DNA from 4 places in the Serratia sp. D1N4 genome. Region 4 is predicted to be linked to each of the others. Evidence: predicted binding sites of a transcription regulator. Region 4 holds the regulator's gene; each other region holds the start of a gene.
What was found. Region 4 encodes LexA, which represses DNA repair genes until DNA is damaged. Its sites were predicted from a motif close to TNCTGTATGTACATACAGNA; they were not measured.
Positions count from the first base shown of each region.

Region 1: the regulator LexA is predicted to act here: its motif matches at 2,232-2,251, upstream of uvrB (excinuclease ABC subunit UvrB).
Region 2: the regulator LexA is predicted to act here: its motif matches at 1,713-1,732, upstream of sulA (SOS-induced cell division inhibitor SulA).
Region 3: the regulator LexA is predicted to act here: its motif matches at 2,143-2,162, upstream of ACX1CU_RS08620 (DNA translocase FtsK 4TM domain-containing protein).

Region 1 covers NZ_CM137274.1:3,721,614-3,725,992, forward strand. The annotation lists gene ACX1CU_RS16610 (VF530 family protein) at 1-16, opposite strand, end outside; gene uvrB (excinuclease ABC subunit UvrB) at 114-2,126, opposite strand; gene ACX1CU_RS16620 (ATP-binding cassette domain-containing protein) at 3,039-3,749, shown strand; gene bioD (dethiobiotin synthase) at 3,761-4,379, opposite strand, start outside.
Region 2 covers NZ_CM137274.1:2,076,201-2,080,579, reverse strand. The annotation lists gene yccS (YccS family putative transporter) at 1-804, shown strand, start outside; gene ACX1CU_RS08945 (TfoX/Sxy family DNA transformation protein) at 801-1,454, opposite strand; gene sulA (SOS-induced cell division inhibitor SulA) at 1,754-2,260, shown strand; gene ompA (porin OmpA) at 2,621-3,706, shown strand; gene matP (macrodomain Ter protein MatP) at 3,778-4,236, opposite strand.
Region 3 covers NZ_CM137274.1:1,991,937-1,996,315, forward strand. The annotation lists gene trxB (thioredoxin-disulfide reductase) at 1-905, opposite strand, end outside; gene lrp (leucine-responsive transcriptional regulator Lrp) at 1,613-2,107, shown strand; gene ACX1CU_RS08620 (DNA translocase FtsK 4TM domain-containing protein) at 2,228-4,379, shown strand, end outside.
Region 4 covers NZ_CM137274.1:4,830,817-4,835,195, forward strand. The annotation lists gene zur (zinc uptake transcriptional repressor Zur) at 1-308, shown strand, start outside; gene dinF (MATE family efflux transporter DinF) at 355-1,701, opposite strand; gene lexA (transcriptional repressor LexA) at 1,812-2,420, opposite strand; gene ACX1CU_RS21665 (diacylglycerol kinase) at 2,548-2,916, opposite strand; gene plsB (glycerol-3-phosphate 1-O-acyltransferase PlsB) at 3,064-4,379, shown strand, end outside.

The sequences.
Region 1 (4,379 bases), 1.1 Mb from region 4:
ATGGATGTGCAGTCATGCTCGGCAACTCATATCAATAATTGGGGCGCATACCTTAATCAGCAAACGCCCACGCGGCAAGGAGTTTATACCCTTCGCCTTCCTTGTTAGCGCAGTTATGAAATCGCAATAAACTGCTCGCGCAGTTGATGAATTTCGTCGCGTACGGCGGCGGCCTGCTCGAACTCCAGATTTTGGGCATGGGAATACATTTGGCCTTCCAACTCGCGGATTTTCTGATCCAACGCTTTTGGCGTGAGGTGTTTGTACTGCGCCGCGCTTTCTGCCGCCTTGCCTCTGCCTTTGTGCTTGCTACGCGAACTCGGGTTCCCCAGTTGCATAATATCGGCCACTTTCTTGTTCAGGCCTTTAGGGACAATGCCGTTGGCTTCGTTATGCGCCTGCTGCTTGGCGCGGCGGCGTTCGGTTTCACCTATCGCCTTGGCCATGGAATCGGTAATTCTGTCGCCGTACAGAATCGCCTTGCCGTTGAGGTTACGCGCCGCACGGCCAATGGTCTGGATCAGCGAGCGCTCTGAACGCAGGAAGCCCTCTTTATCGGCGTCCAGGATCGCCACCAGCGACACCTCAGGCATGTCCAACCCTTCCCGCAGCAGGTTGATCCCCACCAGCACGTCGAACTCGCCAAGGCGTAAATCACGGATGATTTCGACCCGTTCTACGGTGTCGATATCCGAGTGCAGATAACGCACCCGCTCGCCGTGTTCCTCCAGGTATTCCGTCAGGTCTTCCGCCATGCGTTTGGTCAGCGTAGTCACCAGCACGCGTTCGTTGATCGCCACGCGCTTGCGGATCTCGGAAAGCAGGTCGTCAACCTGGGTCGTCACCGGGCGGACTTCCACCACCGGATCCAACAGGCCGGTTGGGCGCACCACCTGATCGATAATATCGCCACCGGATTTTTCCAGCTCATATTTACCCGGCGTAGCGGAGACATAGATGGTTTGCGGGGCCAGCGCTTCAAACTCTTCAAAGCGCATTGGCCGGTTATCCAGCGCCGAAGGCAGACGAAAACCGTATTCCACCAGCGTTTCTTTGCGTGAACGGTCGCCTTTGAACATCCCGCCAATCTGCGGAATAGTGACGTGCGATTCGTCTACCACCAGCAGGCCATCGGCGGGCAGATAGTCGAACAGCGTCGGCGGCGGCTCGCCCTCGCCGCGCCCGGAGAGGTAGCGCGAGTAGTTTTCGATGCCCGAGCAATAACCCAGTTCGTTCATCATCTCCAGATCAAACTGGGTACGCTGCGCCAAGCGTTGCTCTTCCAGCAGCTTATTGTTCGCCAGCAACACCTTGCGCCGCTGTTCCAGTTCCACCTTGATCTCCTCCATCGCCTGCAGGATACGTTCCCGTGGTGTGACGTAGTGGGATTTAGGGTAGATGGTGAAACGGGGCACCACCTGCTCAATCTGGCCGGTGAGCGGATCAAACAGCGACAGGCGTTCCACCTCTTCGTCAAACAGTTCGACGCGCAGCGCCAGTTCGTCTGATTCCGCCGGGAAGATGTCGATCACTTCACCGCGCACGCGGAAAGTGGCACGCTGGAACGCCTGATCGTTGCGGGTATATTGCAGCTCAGCCAGGCGGCGCAGGATCGAGCGCTGATCGATGATCATCCCTTTGGTCAGGTGCAGCATCATCTTCAGGTATAGATCGGGATCGCCCAGGCCGTAGATCGCGGAAACCGATGCCACCACTACCACATCACGCCGCTCAAGCAGCGCTTTGGTGGCAGAAAGGCGCATCTGTTCAATGTGTTCGTTTATCGAGGCGTCTTTCTCGATAAAGGTATCGGAGCTAGGGACGTAGGCTTCTGGCTGGTAGTAATCGTAATAGGAGACAAAATACTCCACCGCATTCTCGGGAAAGAACTCTTTCATCTCGCCATAGAGCTGTGCCGCCAGGGTTTTGTTCGGTGCCAGCACCATGGTTGGCCGGTTGAGATCGGCGATCACGTTAGCGATGGTAAAGGTCTTGCCCGATCCGGTCACCCCCAGCAAGGTCTGGTGTGCCAAACCATCTTCCAGCCCCATTTCCAGCTTGCGAATGGCCTCCGGCTGATCGCCGGCCGGTGCGAATTCTGAATGCAGTTTGAAAGTTTTGCTCATATAGACCCTGAATGATTCGAGTGGCAACCGGGTGACGAGAATAGCATCTGCTGGCAGCAGCCCCTAAGTATGGAAAACCCTAGCGATCTCCGCCACCGCTTATAATACTGGATATAAAACCAGCTTCAAGTGGATTTGTCGCTTTAGCGTGCGTTAACCAAGCATCTGCGCACCAAGGAGGTTACAGCACCGTGACATTTTTATTGTCAACCACCATTTTATCCCCAGAGCCCGGCAATAATTAACATTTCGATAGTATTCAGAGCAAAAATGACGCGTAGCGCGCCAAGTTGCTATTGGCTTGCTTGATTTTAACTAACTTATTGATAATTATTATTTTTATAAAAAAGACGAGAATACGGGCAACGCGAACACAACCCGCGTCCGCTCTCTGTTTACGCCGCTTTTCTAGGGATAATGCACAAGGTTATCCACAGGAATTGTGGATAACTCACACTACCCCATGGGAGCCGGGAGTTACAGAAAGAACGGTTTTCTCGCTAAAATATCGTCTAAGGCTATTTTTTAGTTATTTTTTCACAATAATCTGGCTTTGGTTATGACAATTAATACTAAAAGAAGTCATTGCCCAGATCTCATTTTCTCTCTTCCCCGTTCAGGTTGCTGCCTGTTGCGACAATCTGCCGGAACTTGCACCATTTCACGTCAACGCCGCACCACAAAAGTGCAAAAACCTCCCGCGCTAATAACAGGCATTTTCCCGAGGCCCACAGCCCCCTCCGCCAGCACAGCCGCAGCAATTAACAAAACGGTAACACTGCCCGTTTTGCGCTATACCATTAAAGTTGGCCTGAGAATTGCTGAATTCTTTACACACCACACAACTGCACCTGAAAACGGAGTCGCTCATCCCATCCACGAGTGAACACGCCTCTTTGAGGAGAATGCAAAATGCTAAGTTTACGCGCAGTAAATCAATATTATGGGCATAACCATATATTGTGGGATGTCAGCCTTGAACTGCCGCGTGGGCAATGCACCACGTTGCTTGGCCGCAACGGCGTGGGTAAAACTACGCTGGTTAATTGCATTATGGGGCATTTGCCGATTGTCAGCGGCAGCATGACTTGGCAAATAGCCAATGAACCACCGCAAAATCTGTTGCAGCAGCCGATGGAAAAGCGGGCGGCACTGGGTATCAGTTACGTGCCACAAGGGCGGCAAATCTTCTCCCAACTGAGCGTGGAGGAAAACCTTCAGATAGCGCTGCTGGCCGGGCATGACAAAACCCGGCGCATTCCGCCGATGATTTATAGCCTGTTCCCCCATCTGCGGGCCATGTTGCTGTATCGTGCCGGGGACTTGTGTGACGATGAGCAGCAACAGCTGGCGATCGCCCGCGCACTGGTGCTGGAGCCGGAGTTGCTGATCCTCGATGAACCAACAGCAGGCATCTCCTCCTCGCAGGCGAAAGAAATCAGCAATATTATCCGCAGGCTGAACCACGAATTAGGCATGACCATTTTGCTGGTGGAGCATACTTTGCCGTTTGTGCGCCACGTGGCGGATTGCTTTTTCCTGATGGATCAAGGCCGCAACGTGGCCAACGGCACCTTGGCACAGCTCGATGAGGCATTAATTAATACCTATCTGGCTGGATAAGCTTTTGTCACTCAGCCAGCGGATTGCAAGGCGGTAAGATCGAGATACTGACCCAGCGCCTGTTGCTCTATCTGCGGCAGGTGCGGGATCTCCCCCAGCAGCGGCGCTGGCAGCATACGGCGCAGCGTAGCGAGGTACTCCTGATGGCGCTTTCCGGGCTTGGTGATATCGTTGGCGATCCAGCCAGCCAAGGGCAGCCCCGCCTGCTGAATCGCCTGCGCCGTGAGCAACGCATGGTTGATACAACCTAGCTTGATGCCCACCACCAGGATCACCGGCAACTGCTCCAGTTGCACCCAATCGGCAAAGGTATACAGCTCAGAAAGCGGGGTAAACCATCCCCCGGCCCCTTCTACCAGCAGCCAGTCGGCACGCGGTTCAAGATGGCGTAAACCAGCAGAAAGCCGGATCAGAGAAATCGGCCGATCTTCTGCCAGGCTGACGATATGCGGCGACGTCGGCTCCGCGAAGGTGTAAGGGTTTACTTCAGCGTAACTCAACGGCACGCTGCTGTATTTCTGCAACGCCAGCGCATCCGTATTACGCAGGCCATCGGGCGTCATCTCGCTGCCGGATGCCACCGGTTTATAACCAGCACAGCGTAAACCTGCGGCAGCGGTGGCCTGCAAC
Region 2 (4,379 bases), 2.6 Mb from region 4:
GCGGGTATTTTGATTGGCCTGCCGATCTTGTACTTTGTCCCCTCCCTGGAAGGGCAAATGATTCTGATCGTCATTTCTGGTGTGCTGTTTTTTGCGTTCCGTACCGTGCAATATGCCCATGCCACGATGTTTATCACCCTGCTGGTTCTATTGTGTTTTAACCTGCTGGGTGAAGGATTCGAAGTGGCGGCTCCGCGCGTTTACGATACCCTTTTAGGTTGCGCTATCGCCTGGGCGGCGGTGAGTTTTATCTGGCCAGACTGGAAGTTCCGCCAATTATCTGCGGTTGTGCGCAAAACGCTTAATGCCAACTGCCGCTATCTGGACGCTATTATGGTGCAATATCATCAGGGCAAGGATAACGGTTTGCCTTATCGCATCGCCCGCCGGGATGCACATAACAGCGATGCAGAACTGGCTTCGGTAATTTCCAACATGTCTGCGGACCCTAAAGCAGATAAAACCATTCAGGACGCGGCTTTCCGCTTGTTGTGTCTTAACCACACACTGCTGAGCTATATCTCAGCGCTCGGAGCACACCGCAAGCGCCTGAATAACTCCGCCGTGCTGGACTTGCTAAATGATGCCGTATGCTATGTTGATGGCGCATTGCACCACGATGCACAAGACCATCAACGCATCATGCAAGCTCTGGAGACGCTCTCCGCACGTATCGAACAGTTAACGCCTGAACCTGAAAGTGAAGAACAACTGGTGTTGCAACAAATTGGATTAGTGCTTGAGCTGCTTCCAGAACTAACGGCACTCAACGCACAAATCGGTAAAGCAGAATTAATTATTTAGGGGCCAAGTGCCCGACTTTTTTCCAAACGCGGCTTCAAGCAAGGAAGCACCATGGTTTCTTCGAACCACTCAATCAACTCTTCCTTCTGAGAGGCAGGCAATGCGGCATGGTGATACCCCGCCAGTGCTCCAGCTAGTGATATCAACACTTTCATGCCGAGACCTTGTTGCTGCTGCAACAGTTTGAGGTAGCAATCTCTCGCACCCAGCAAGCGCAATTCATAAATACTCTGTATGCCAACACGCCATAGTAAGCGTTCCATTGCTACATCAATGTTCGGTAAATCTTTCAACCTACCATTGCTGCGGGTTTTCACCGTAATCTCTTTACGTGTTTCACACACCGCCTGCCAAGCGAGCGCGAACAGTTCCTGGCTTTCCTGCCATAAGGATTCATCCACCCAGTAATAGCGCATAGTCACTGGTGCCCCGCGCTTTAGATACGTCATATTCACCATCCCACGCCCACGAAATGTCGACTCCAGGCTCTCGGTAGCACGCAAATACAATTCTCCCTCTGCAATGACGGCAAACATCGTGCCGTCGGCCAACAAGCCGTATCCGCCAAATTGCGAACGTGTAGTAATTTTTCCTAATGCGGCAAAGCAGACTTTTGCCTGTGCGATCCTTCCTGCAGACCTGCCTTTCATTAAAACCTCCTTGAGTGAATGATGATCTATACCCGCCGCATCTCAATATGCTGGGATGTTGCTGCTCACCTATATTTTGAAATCCATTAGGTATAAACATTCGTTACATCAATGAAATAAACGTAACTGGAACAACTAATTAGGGAAAATACGCATTATCCCCTTCTGTGCCAATCACAAAATCGAGGTGTATAAAAAAGAATCGCAAATATGCGAGGCGTCACGAAAATTTGAGTTGATCTTCTGTTTTGATAGCTATACTGTACATACATACAGTAACACTACGGGCGGGATACTTCATGCGTACTCAATCACTCTATCAACCCCAGTTCAGCCATACATCTTTTGCGCTTAACAAGGCTGCAGAAACGTCTCACAACGGTAAGGTCAATGGACTCATCAGTGAACTTGTTTACAGCGAGCACCAACCCGTTGTGGCGCAACTCCTTGTACCACTGCTGCAACAGCTGGGTATGCAGTCACGCTGGCTGCTGTGGCTAACCCCACAACAGAAGCTCAGCAAGCAGTGGCTGCAACAAGCCCAGTTACCCGTCGATAAAGTGGTGCAACTGAGCCAGATCAGCCCAATGGATACCGTCGACGCCATGGAGAAAGCATTGCTGACCGGTAATTACAGTGTCGTGCTTGGATGGTTGCCAGAACTGACCGAAGAAGATCGCCTAAAATTGAGTCGGGCAGCGGAATTGGGTAACGCTTATGGCTTCATAATGCGCCCGCAACCAGACGTAGATCCCTCACACGGACACTGTTCTACGCTAAAAATTCACTCTTCTTTGTATCATTAAGTAAATTTAGGATTTTTCCCACCGTTCTTTACCCCTAGTGAGAGAACTCACATGGGATCATGCACAAAGCTAGGTTGGCTGGGGTTCTGCATCAATTATTGTACAAAAAACAGACGCGATTCTTATTGTAATATGTTAGCGAATATGTCTAATTCCATGTTTTTTTTTAGAGCTTTATCACATCACACTTGTAACTTTCGCGCCACGTTGTAGACTTTACATCGCCGAGGTTGCTCTATAAGGCCAGAAAAACTGGCAGAGTAACAAACGAGGGTACAAACCTGGGCGAATGAATTTAAACCAAGGGCTTAAAGCAGCTTTAAAGCTCATTGCCTATTTGGATGATAACGAGGCGCAAAAATGAAAAAGACAGCTATCGCATTAGCAGTGGCACTGGCAGGTTTCGCTACCGTAGCGCAAGCCGCCCCAAAAGATAACACCTGGTACACCGGCGCAAAACTGGGCTGGTCCAAGTATTATGACACTGGGTTCGACGGTAATGGCTTTGACAGCACTATCGGCAATGGTCCAACCCACAGAACTCAACTGGGTACAGGCGCGTTTGTAGGTTATCAAGCGAACCAATACCTGGGCTTCGAAATGGGTTATGACTGGCTTGGCCGTATGCCTTACAAAGGCAGCGTGAACAATGGTGCTTTCAAAGCTCAAGGCATTCAGTTGGCAACCAAGCTGAGCTACCCAATCATGAACGATCTGGACGTTTACACTCGTCTGGGTGGTATGGTTTGGCGTGCAGATTCTACCGCTTACTACGGTGCAACTGGTGATCGTATCAGTGCTCACGATACTGGCGTTTCTCCTCTGGCAGCAGTGGGTGTTGAATACGCACTGACTCAGAACTGGGCTACCCGCCTGGATTACCAGTGGACTAACAACATCGGTGACAAAGGTACCGTTGGTGCTCGTCCAGATAACGCCCTGCTGAGCGTTGGTGTTTCTTACCGTTTCGGCCAGGATGAAGTTGCTGCTCCAGTAATCGCTCCAACTCCAGCCCCAGCTCCAGTTGTTGAAACCAAGAAGTTCACCCTGTCTTCTGGTGTTCTGTTCAACTTCGGCAAATCTACTCTGAAGCCAGAAGGCCAGCACGCTCTGGATGAACTGTACACCCAACTGAGCTCACTGGATCCGAAAGACGGTTCAGTAGTCGTTGTTGGCTTCACCGATGCAGTAGGTTCTGCTGAGTCTAACATGCGTCTGTCTGAGCAACGTGCACGTAGCGTTGTGGATTACCTGGTTTCTAAAGGTATCCCAGCAGACAAGATCACCGCTCGTGGTATGGGCAAAGCTAACCCAGTTACCGGTGACACCTGTGGTTACCGCTCTGGCCGTGCTACCCCAGCACAGATCGCATGCTTGGCTCCAGATCGTCGCGTAGAGATCGAAGTTAAAGGCATCAAAGAAGTTGTATCTCAGCCTCAGGGCTAAGTTACCTCTCCTTAGTAAAAAACCCCGCATTGCGGGGTTTTTTTTCGACATTTTGCCTGACAACGAATCCGTTAACCCTCGTCTTTACCAAGAATCGCTTTCAGATCCTGTTTCAACGATGACATCTGGCTGGCATATTTTTCTTTTCGCTCCGCATCCTCAATTAATTGAACGACAGTTTCCGACAGCGTCACCCCACGCCTGCGGGCCAACGCGGCTAACCGTTGCCAAACCAAGAACTCCAGATCGATAGATTTCTTGCGCGTATGCTGATGTTCTGCGTTAAAATGACGTTTGCGCCGAGCGCGGATGGTTTGCTTCATCCGGTTATCCAACGCCGGATTCATGTGCATATCAATCCACGCCAGTACTTTTACCGGCTCATTTTCCAGCTTCAACAGCTCATCAATCGCTTCTAGAGCAACGCTGGTTTCAATGTGGCGGGTAATTAGCTCACCTTCCCGGTGCTTTTTAACCAGGTACTTCCATTTCCAACCGCTCTCCAGATTTTCCAGTTGCTGATATTTCATCATGAACTCTTCTGTGACCGTGTAACTTCTATTAAGCATAACAGCTTTACGCTGATTTTCCTCGGCTATTAGAACCACTTTTAGACTGTTTTTTACACAGTAATCGTGTGATGTCAAACTCCCAGACATCAACCACCACTCTG
Region 3 (4,379 bases), 2.5 Mb from region 4:
GTACCGGCAGAGGTAATTGCCTGACGATAGATATGGTCCATCACGTCGCCAGCTGCAAACACGCCAGGGATACTCGTCTGGGTCGCGTTGCCATGAATGCCGGACTGCACTTTGATGTAGCCATTCTCCAATGCAAGCTGGTCACTGAAGATAGCGGTGTTCGGGCTGTGACCGATTGCGATAAACACGCCGGCAACGGCCAACTCTTCGGTTTCATTTTCAGCTTTGGTGCTGCGGATACGCACACCGGTGACACCCATTTGATCGCCCAGCACTTCATCCAGAGTACGGTCAGTGTGTAGGACGATGTTGCCGTTCTTCACTTTATCCATCAAACGGTTGATCAGGATTTTTTCCGAGCGGAAGCTGTCGCGGCGATGAATCAGGTGCACTTCAGACGCAATGTTAGAGAGATACAGCGCTTCTTCTACAGCGGTGTTACCCCCACCCACTACCGCAACTTTCTGATTACGATAGAAGAAACCGTCACAGGTCGCACAGGCGGAAACCCCTTTGCCCTTGAAGGCTTCTTCCGTTGGCAGCCCTAAGTAGCGGGCAGAAGCACCGGTTGCGATGATCAGCGCATCGCAGGTGTATTCGCCGCTGTCGCCAAACAGGCGGAAAGGGCGGTTCTGCAAATCGGCACTGTTGATATGGTCAAAGACGATTTCAGTCTCGAATTTTTCAGCATGCTCGCGCATACGCTCCATTAACGCCGGGCCAGTCAGCCCTTCGGCGTCACCAGGCCAGTTTTCGACTTCGGTGGTGGTGGTCAACTGACCCCCTTGCTCCATACCGGTGATCAGCACCGGGTTCAGGTTTGCCCGCGCTGCATAAACAGCGGCGGTGTAGCCAGCCGGGCCTGAACCCAGAATCAGTAATTTGCTATGTTTAGCCGTGCCCATGAATAACCTCTTTTTCCACGATGGCGGACAGTGGTAGCGATTGTAGGGAAAATACGCCAGTAAAAAAAGCATCAGGGAATGTTGTTAACGATTTGTTTGATAGCAGGTGTCGATTAATGGCACCCCCAGAGCGCCAGACGTTGTAATTAAATTAATCCCAATGCAAGGATTATATCTGTTCATAAATGCGTGAAAAATGGTATCTTTATCGGTTTTATGTGGCTAACTTCCTGGCTTTTTAATGCGGAGATTCCTAACTGAAAATGAGGCGCTCCGTTTTCCTCACGGCACGTTCTTCTGATTTTACTTCTTTTACTTTGACAATCCGCTGCGCATTTGCGAAAACATCATAGGAAGAAGAAATTATCCCCGGACCAGCAGTAAACCGTTTGTATCTATGCCGATAAAGCAGCGTATTACATCGTTGCGGCAGGTGAGGGCGGATTTGGCTCTAGGGGAGTGAGTTCTCTTCTGCATGTGAGCATCATTTGAATTCGTTGTATGGGGTGGACAGACAGGCTGTACAACGGCGGAAGATGGTAGTGAAAAGGAGCAATACGGCGGTAAGTGTTACAGAAATATTCCCTGTCTCAGGGGAATGAGCCGCTTATCAAAGACATCGGGTCTTCGCTTGGAACAAGCCCTTGCACATTGACGTTGGCTAGGGTGTGGCAAGTGCAGGGAAGAACATAAGAGAGACAATAATAATGGCAGACAATAAAAAACGCCCGGGTAAAGATCTTGACCGTATCGACCGCAACATCCTGAATGAATTGCAAAAGGATGGGCGAATTTCGAACGTCGAGCTTTCGAAGCGCGTGGGGTTATCCCCAACGCCATGTTTAGAACGCGTGCGCCGTCTTGAGCGTCAGGGTTTTATCCATGGTTATACCGCATTGCTCAACCCACATTATCTGGACGCTTCCCTGCTGGTTTTCGTGGAAATCACGCTGAACCGCGGTGCGCCGGACGTGTTTGAACAATTCAACTCAGCCGTACAGAAACTTGAAGAAATTCAGGAGTGTCATCTGGTTTCCGGTGATTTCGACTATCTGTTGAAAACCCGTGTGCCCGATATGTCGGCTTACCGTAAATTGCTGGGCGAAACTCTGTTGCGTTTGCCGGGGGTTAATGACACCCGTACTTACGTGGTGATGGAAGAAGTGAAACAGAGTAACCGTCTGGTTATCAAAACACGGTAAGACGCAGGTGCAAAACCTGATTAAATTCGTTATACTCCTGTTTATCCATACAGTTTCGGCGCCGAGGAAGCCTCTCGGCGCTGTTACTATGCCAGCTAACAGGAACCTGGAGAGCCTTTCTTGAGCCAGGAATACACAGAAGATAAAGAAGTTACCCTGAAGAGGCTCAGCAGCGGGCAGCGTTTGCTTGAGGCTTTGTCGATCGTGGTAGCGATTTTTGCCGTTTACCTTATGGCTGCACTGGTCAGTTTCAATCCTTCTGACCCCAGTTGGTCGCAAACTGCATGGCACGAGCCGATCCATAATCTGGGCGGCGGTGTTGGCGCATGGTTGGCCGACACGCTGTTCTTCACCTTCGGAGTACTCGCCTACGCGATACCGCCGATCATGTTCATTCTATGCTGGGCTGGGTTCCGTCAGCGCGGCAATCATGATTATATTGACTATTTTGCGCTGTCGTTGCGCCTGATCGGTACCTTGGCGCTGGTGCTAACCTCCTGTGGTTTGGCAGCACTGAATGTCGACGATCTCTACTATTTCGCCTCTGGTGGTGTGATTGGCAGTTTGCTGAGCAATGCCATGCTGCCGTGGTTCAATGGCATTGGTGCCACCTTGGCGCTGTTGGGCATTTGGGCGGTGGGATTAACGCTGTTCACCGGCTGGTCCTGGTTGGTTATCGCTGAAAAAATCGGTGGGGTGGTACTGGGAACAGCCACTTTCATGACCAACCGTTCACGTCGTGACGATCGTTATTACGATGACGACGACAGATTGATTGATGAGTCAGAGCCAGATGCTAAGAGCACCGTCGTAGCCGCTGTGGCGGACGAAGATGACGTGCTGTTCTCTGCGCCTTCGGTCAGTGAAATGGCGCAACAAGATGAAGTAGATCCACTTTTGAGTGGTTTGCGCGCCATCGATGACGAACTTCCTGCTGATGAACCTGTGCAGGCGGTGGTTGATATGCCAGTAGCCACTCCGGCTCCGGTGACGGCTGCACCCGTAGCACCTGCTTCGATCAATCAGCATCCGTTGAGCCCAGTGCCAGAGCAGAGCACACCGCCGCTCTATTCGTTTGAGCTCCCGGAAGAAACACCCGCACCGAAAACGACGCGCATGATAGATCCTTATCAGGAGGACGATGAGCCGCGCTTGGGGGATTGGCAGTCATCTGTTGCGCCGCCGCGTGAGCAGTCGCCGTTTGATTTTTCTGCCGCACAGCGTGATCACGTTGGTTTCAGTGGTTCAACCGGGTTTAGCGATAGCGCCGATGCGCCTTCCTTTGGTGCAGTAAAACCACCATCCGCTACGGCAACCAGCGTAGCCAGTGTGGTTAACCATACCTTTATGCCAGCATTTACCGCCACCAGCGACGGTAATTCTCAGATTAAGCAAGGCATTGGCCCTGAATTGCCGCGTCCGAATCCGGTGCGTATCCCCACTCGGCGTGAACTGGCCTCCTATGGCATCAAACTGCCTTCGCAGCGCATGGCAGAGCAGGAGCAGCGTCATCGCAGCGAAGAACCTTTGCAGCAGTCTGCCAGCGATTTGCCGGAAGATGAGGCTTTGCAGGAAGCTGCACTGGGCCAGGCATTTGCCGAGCAGCAGAACCAGCGCTATGGCGAAGAATATCAGCATGATGATGAAAGCGCTTTGCAGGAAGCGGCTCTCGGTCAGGCTTTTGCGCAGCAACAGCAGGCACGCTATGGTGAAGAGAATACGCTGTCTGAACCCGCGCCAGTCTCGCGCCCTGTTGACACCAGCCAGGCCTTCAGTTTCTCACCGATGGCAGATCTGGTTGATGATGGTCCAAAAGAGCCGTTATTCACCCTGTCGCCTCAGCTTGAAGAACGTATCGAGCTGCAAAGCGAAAGAGAAGATGATGTGCCCTTCGGTCAGTTTGAGCCAGAAGCGCCCGCTTATCAGGCACCACGGCCTCAAACGCCATCTGTACCTGCTTATCAGCCGCAACAGTCTTATCAACCCCCGGCGCAGCAGCAACCTGCCGCGCCCGCAATGGACAGCCTGATCCACCCGTTCCTGATGCGTAACGATCAGCCGCTGCAAAAGCCGACGACGCCATTGCCTACGCTGGATCTGCTGACTGAAGCCCCGAAAGAGGTGGAGCCGGTTGATTCGTTTGAGCTGGAGCAGAAAGCCCGTCTGGTGGAAGCCAGCTTGGCAGATTATCGGGTCAAGGCTGACGTTGTGGATATTCTGCCTGGCCCGGTGATTACACGTTTCGAACTGGACCTGGCTCCAGGCGTAAAAG
Region 4 (4,379 bases):
ATTTTTTGTTGGAACAGGGATTTATCCACCGCGTCGAATCGGCTAACAGCTATGTGCTGTGCCATCACTTCGAACAGCCGATGCACACCTCTGCGCTGTTTATCTGCGATCGCTGCGGGCAGGTAACCGAGCGCACGACGGAAGGCGTGGAAGAAATGTTGCAGAAATTGGCAACAGAATCAGGATTTGCGCTGCGCCACAGCGTGGTTGAAGCCCACGGTCTGTGTTCTGCCTGCGTTGAGGTTGAAGCATGCGAAAACAAACAGGATTGCGATCATGACCACAGTATTGTGATCAAGAAGAAATAAGCGGTGCGGTAGCAATGCCGCAACGTAGCGCCGCGCTCATCTGTTTTCAGACGTTATGATTAGCCGGAAACCAGGTGCCGCGCACTTGATGGCGGTGCCAAATCCAACCCAGTGCCAACCCCCGCAAGGCCAGAAACACCATCAGAGCTAACCATAAACCGTGGTTGCCCAACAACGGCAGCGTAAATAAAGTCAATCCATAACCGACAGCGGCCACCGCCATGCTATTGCGCATTTCTGCCCCGCGAGTCGCACCGATAAACATGCCGTCCAGCAGATAACACCAGACACCCACCAAAGGCAGCACCACCTGCCAAGGCAGGTAATGGTTCGCCAAAGCTCGTAATTCGGGCAGCGAGGTTAACGCTGCCACGATGTGCTGCCCGGCAAGCACATAAATCATGGCAAAACCGAACGCCACCAGGCACGCCTGCCTGCAAGCCGCACGCCATACTTTATGCAGTTGGCGATCGTCCCGCGCTCCGTAGGCGTGGCCAGAATGTGCCTCAACCGCATAGGCAAAACCATCTAAAGCGTAAGCAGTGAACGTCAGCAGATTCATCAGCACCGCGTTCACCGCCACGATTTCACCCCCCATGCGCGCCCCCAGAATAGTCAGCGAGGCAAAGCACAGTTGCAGCAATAACGAGCGCAGCATGATGTCACGGTTAAGCGCCAGCAAACGGCGCAGATTACCGCGCCAGGCGTTGTGCAGCATCGCCAGAGTAATCCCGCGCATCCGCAGCACCCGCCACGACAGCCACAGACCCAGCAACAGCGTGGCATACTCGGCAATCGCCGTTGCGGCTGCGGCCCCCTGCACATTCCAGCCCAAGCCCATCACCAGCCAGATATCCAGCACAATATTCAGCAGGTTACCGACGATCAGCAAGATCACCGGTGCCCGCACGTACTGCACACCCAACAGCCAGCCGAGCAGTACCATGTTGGCCAATGCCGCTGGCGCGCTCAACCAGCGGATCTCCAGAAACAACCGCGCCTGTGCCAAGACTTCTTTATCGCCCCCGACAATCTGCAAGGCCAGTGCGATCAGCGGCGCTCGCAGCAGCACAATCGCCACCCCGGCCACCAGCGCCAACAGCAGCGGTTGCATAAAAGCCCTAGCCAGCCGTTGCGGATCCTGCGCGCCCAACGCCTGCGCCGCCAGCCCGGTGGTGCTCATACGCAGGAACAGCAGCAACATGAACAGGAAGCTGGTCGCCATTGAGCCCACGGCAACCCCACCGAGATAAGTCGGGCTATCGAGATGGCCGATAACGGCGGTATCCACCAGGCCAAGCAAGGGAACAGTGATATTGGAAAAGATCATCGGCAACGCCAGGCGCCACAACGCTTTATCGGTGTCGCTGGTAAAAGCAGAAATCAGGCGCATAGTGAAATGTTCCCGTGGCAGTGCGGTGAAGATAGTTTAGAAAAGGTATCGCCCCAGAGTTGGGGCGATATAATTCTTATTAATTGAAATATCAATCAGGGGTATAACGCTTAGATCCAATCACCGTTGCGGATCACACCGACGGCTAAGCCTTCGATAGTGAAATTCTGCTCGCGCAGATCGACCACAATCGGCTGAAACTCACTGTTTTCCGGCAGCAGCTCAACCATGTTGCCATGCTTTTTCAGGCGTTTAACCGTCACTTCATCTTCGATACGTGCTACCACTACCTGGCCGTTACGCACGTCCTGAGTTTTATGCACCGCCAGCAGATCGCCGTCGAGGATACCGATATCACGCATCGACATACCGTTAACACGCAGCAGGAAATCAGCGTTAGGTTTGAACAAAGAAGGATCGACTTTGTAGTGCCCTTCAATGTGTTGCTCGGCCAGCAAAGGTTCACCGGCAGCAACGCGGCCAACCAGAGGTAACCCTTCTTCATCTTCCATCAGCAGACGGATACCGCGCGAAGCACCGGAGATGATTTCGATCACCCCTTTGCGGGCCAACGCTTTCAAATGCTCTTCGGCGGCATTAGGCGAACGGAATCCCAAACGCATGGCGATCTCGGCACGTGTTGGTGGCATACCCGTTTGCGCAATATGATCGCGAATCAGGTCGTAGACCTCTTGCTGTCTGGTAGTTAATGCTTTCATTCCGCCCCCTGTTTGTTTATACAGTCTTGCTGTGAGTATATACAGGTAAGCCGGGATTGGGAACCGAAGAATAAATAAAAATCAGGGATTAGCGAAGCAGTTCGCAACATTACGCCCCTTTTCAAGGTCAACTGAAATGCTGCCACAGCACCGAACCCCAGACGAACAGCGCCAGCATAATCGTCAACGAAACCGCCGCCGACCCCATGTCTTTTGCCCGACCAGACAGTTCATGGTAATCCGTCCCCACACGATCGACGATGGCCTCGATCGCGCTGTTGAGGATTTCGACAATCATCACCAGCAGTACCGAGCCAATCAATAAAATGCGCGCTATCGCACCCACATCCAGCCAAATCGCCAGTATGATAGCCACTATGACCGCGACCGATTCCTGACGGAATGCGGCTTCGTTCTGCCAGGCTGCGGTTAAGCCTTTATATGAATAGCCTGCCGCCTTAATGATGCGTGTCAGGCCCGTTGCTTTATTTGCCATGTAAGAGCACCTTTCTCTAAGGTGAGTCATAATTTACCTATGTGTTTCCAGAGCCGTTAACGGCCTTGGAATTCCCAACACCACAGATCTGCTACCTGGTTTCTGGTATGCTTGCGGCGCATTGCTAACAAGAGGCTTTATGTTGTTATGTTAGGTTGGCGTAAAATATATTATAAACTATTGAATTTACCACTGAAAATGTTGGTAAAAAGTAAGGTTATCCCTTCGGATCCGGTCACGGAGTTAGGGTTAGATCCCTCGCGGCCAATTCTGTATGTTTTACCTTATAATTCCAAGGCAGATTTGCTCACCTTGCGCACCCAGTGCTTGGCGTTAGATCTGCCCGACCCCCTTAACTCGCTGGAGATCGACGGCGCCGTTCTGCCGAGCCACGTGTTTATCCATGAAGGCCCGCGCGTATTCCGCTATTACACGCCAAAAGAAGAATCGGTAAAACTGTTCCACGACTATCTGGATCTGCACCGCAGCAATCCGGATCTCGATATTCAGATGCTTCCGGTATCCGTGATGTTCGGCCGCTCACCGGGGCGTGAAGGGCACGGAACACCGCATCTGCGCCTGCTGAACGGCGTACAGAAATTCTTCGCCATATTGTGGTTAGGGCGTGACAGTTTTGTCCGCTTCTCCAATACCGTTTCTCTGCGGCGCATGGCTACCGAGCACGGTACTGATAAAACCATTGCGCAGAAACTGGCGCGTGTCGCGCGCATGCACTTCTCGCGTCAGCGCTTGGCCGCCGTTGGGCCAAGCCTGCCGGCCCGTCAGGATCTGTTCAACAAGTTGCTGGCATCTAAAGCGATTGAAAAAGCGGTCGAAGACGAAGCGCGCAGCAAAAAAATCACTCACGAAAAAGCCCAGCAGAATGCCATTGCGCTGATGGAAGAGATTGCCGCCGACTTCTCTTACGAAGCCGTACGCCTTTCCGATCGCGTGCTGAGCTGGACCTGGAACCGGCTGTATCAGGGCATCAACGTCACTAAAGCCGAGCGCGTGCGCCAACTGGCGCAAGACGGCCACGAGATTGTCTATGTGCCCTGCCACCGCAGCCACATGGATTACCTGTTGCTGTCTTACGTGCTTTATCATCAGGGCTTGGTGCCGCCGCATATCGCCGCAGGCATCAACCTGAACTTCTGGCCAGCCGGGCCGATCTTCCGCCGTTTGGGTGCGTTCTTTATCCGCCGTACCTTCAAGGGCAACAAGCTCTATTCCACCGTGTTCCGTGAATACCTTGGTGAGCTGTTCACCCGTGGCTATTCGGTAGAATATTTTGTGGAAGGTGGCCGTTCCCGTACCGGACGCTTGCTGGAACCGAAAACCGGCACCCTGTCGATGACCATCCAGGCGATGCTGCGTGGCGGGACTCGCCCAATCACATTAGTGCCGGTTTACATCGGTTATGAGCATGTGATGGAGGTAGGGACCTACGCCAAAGAGCTGCG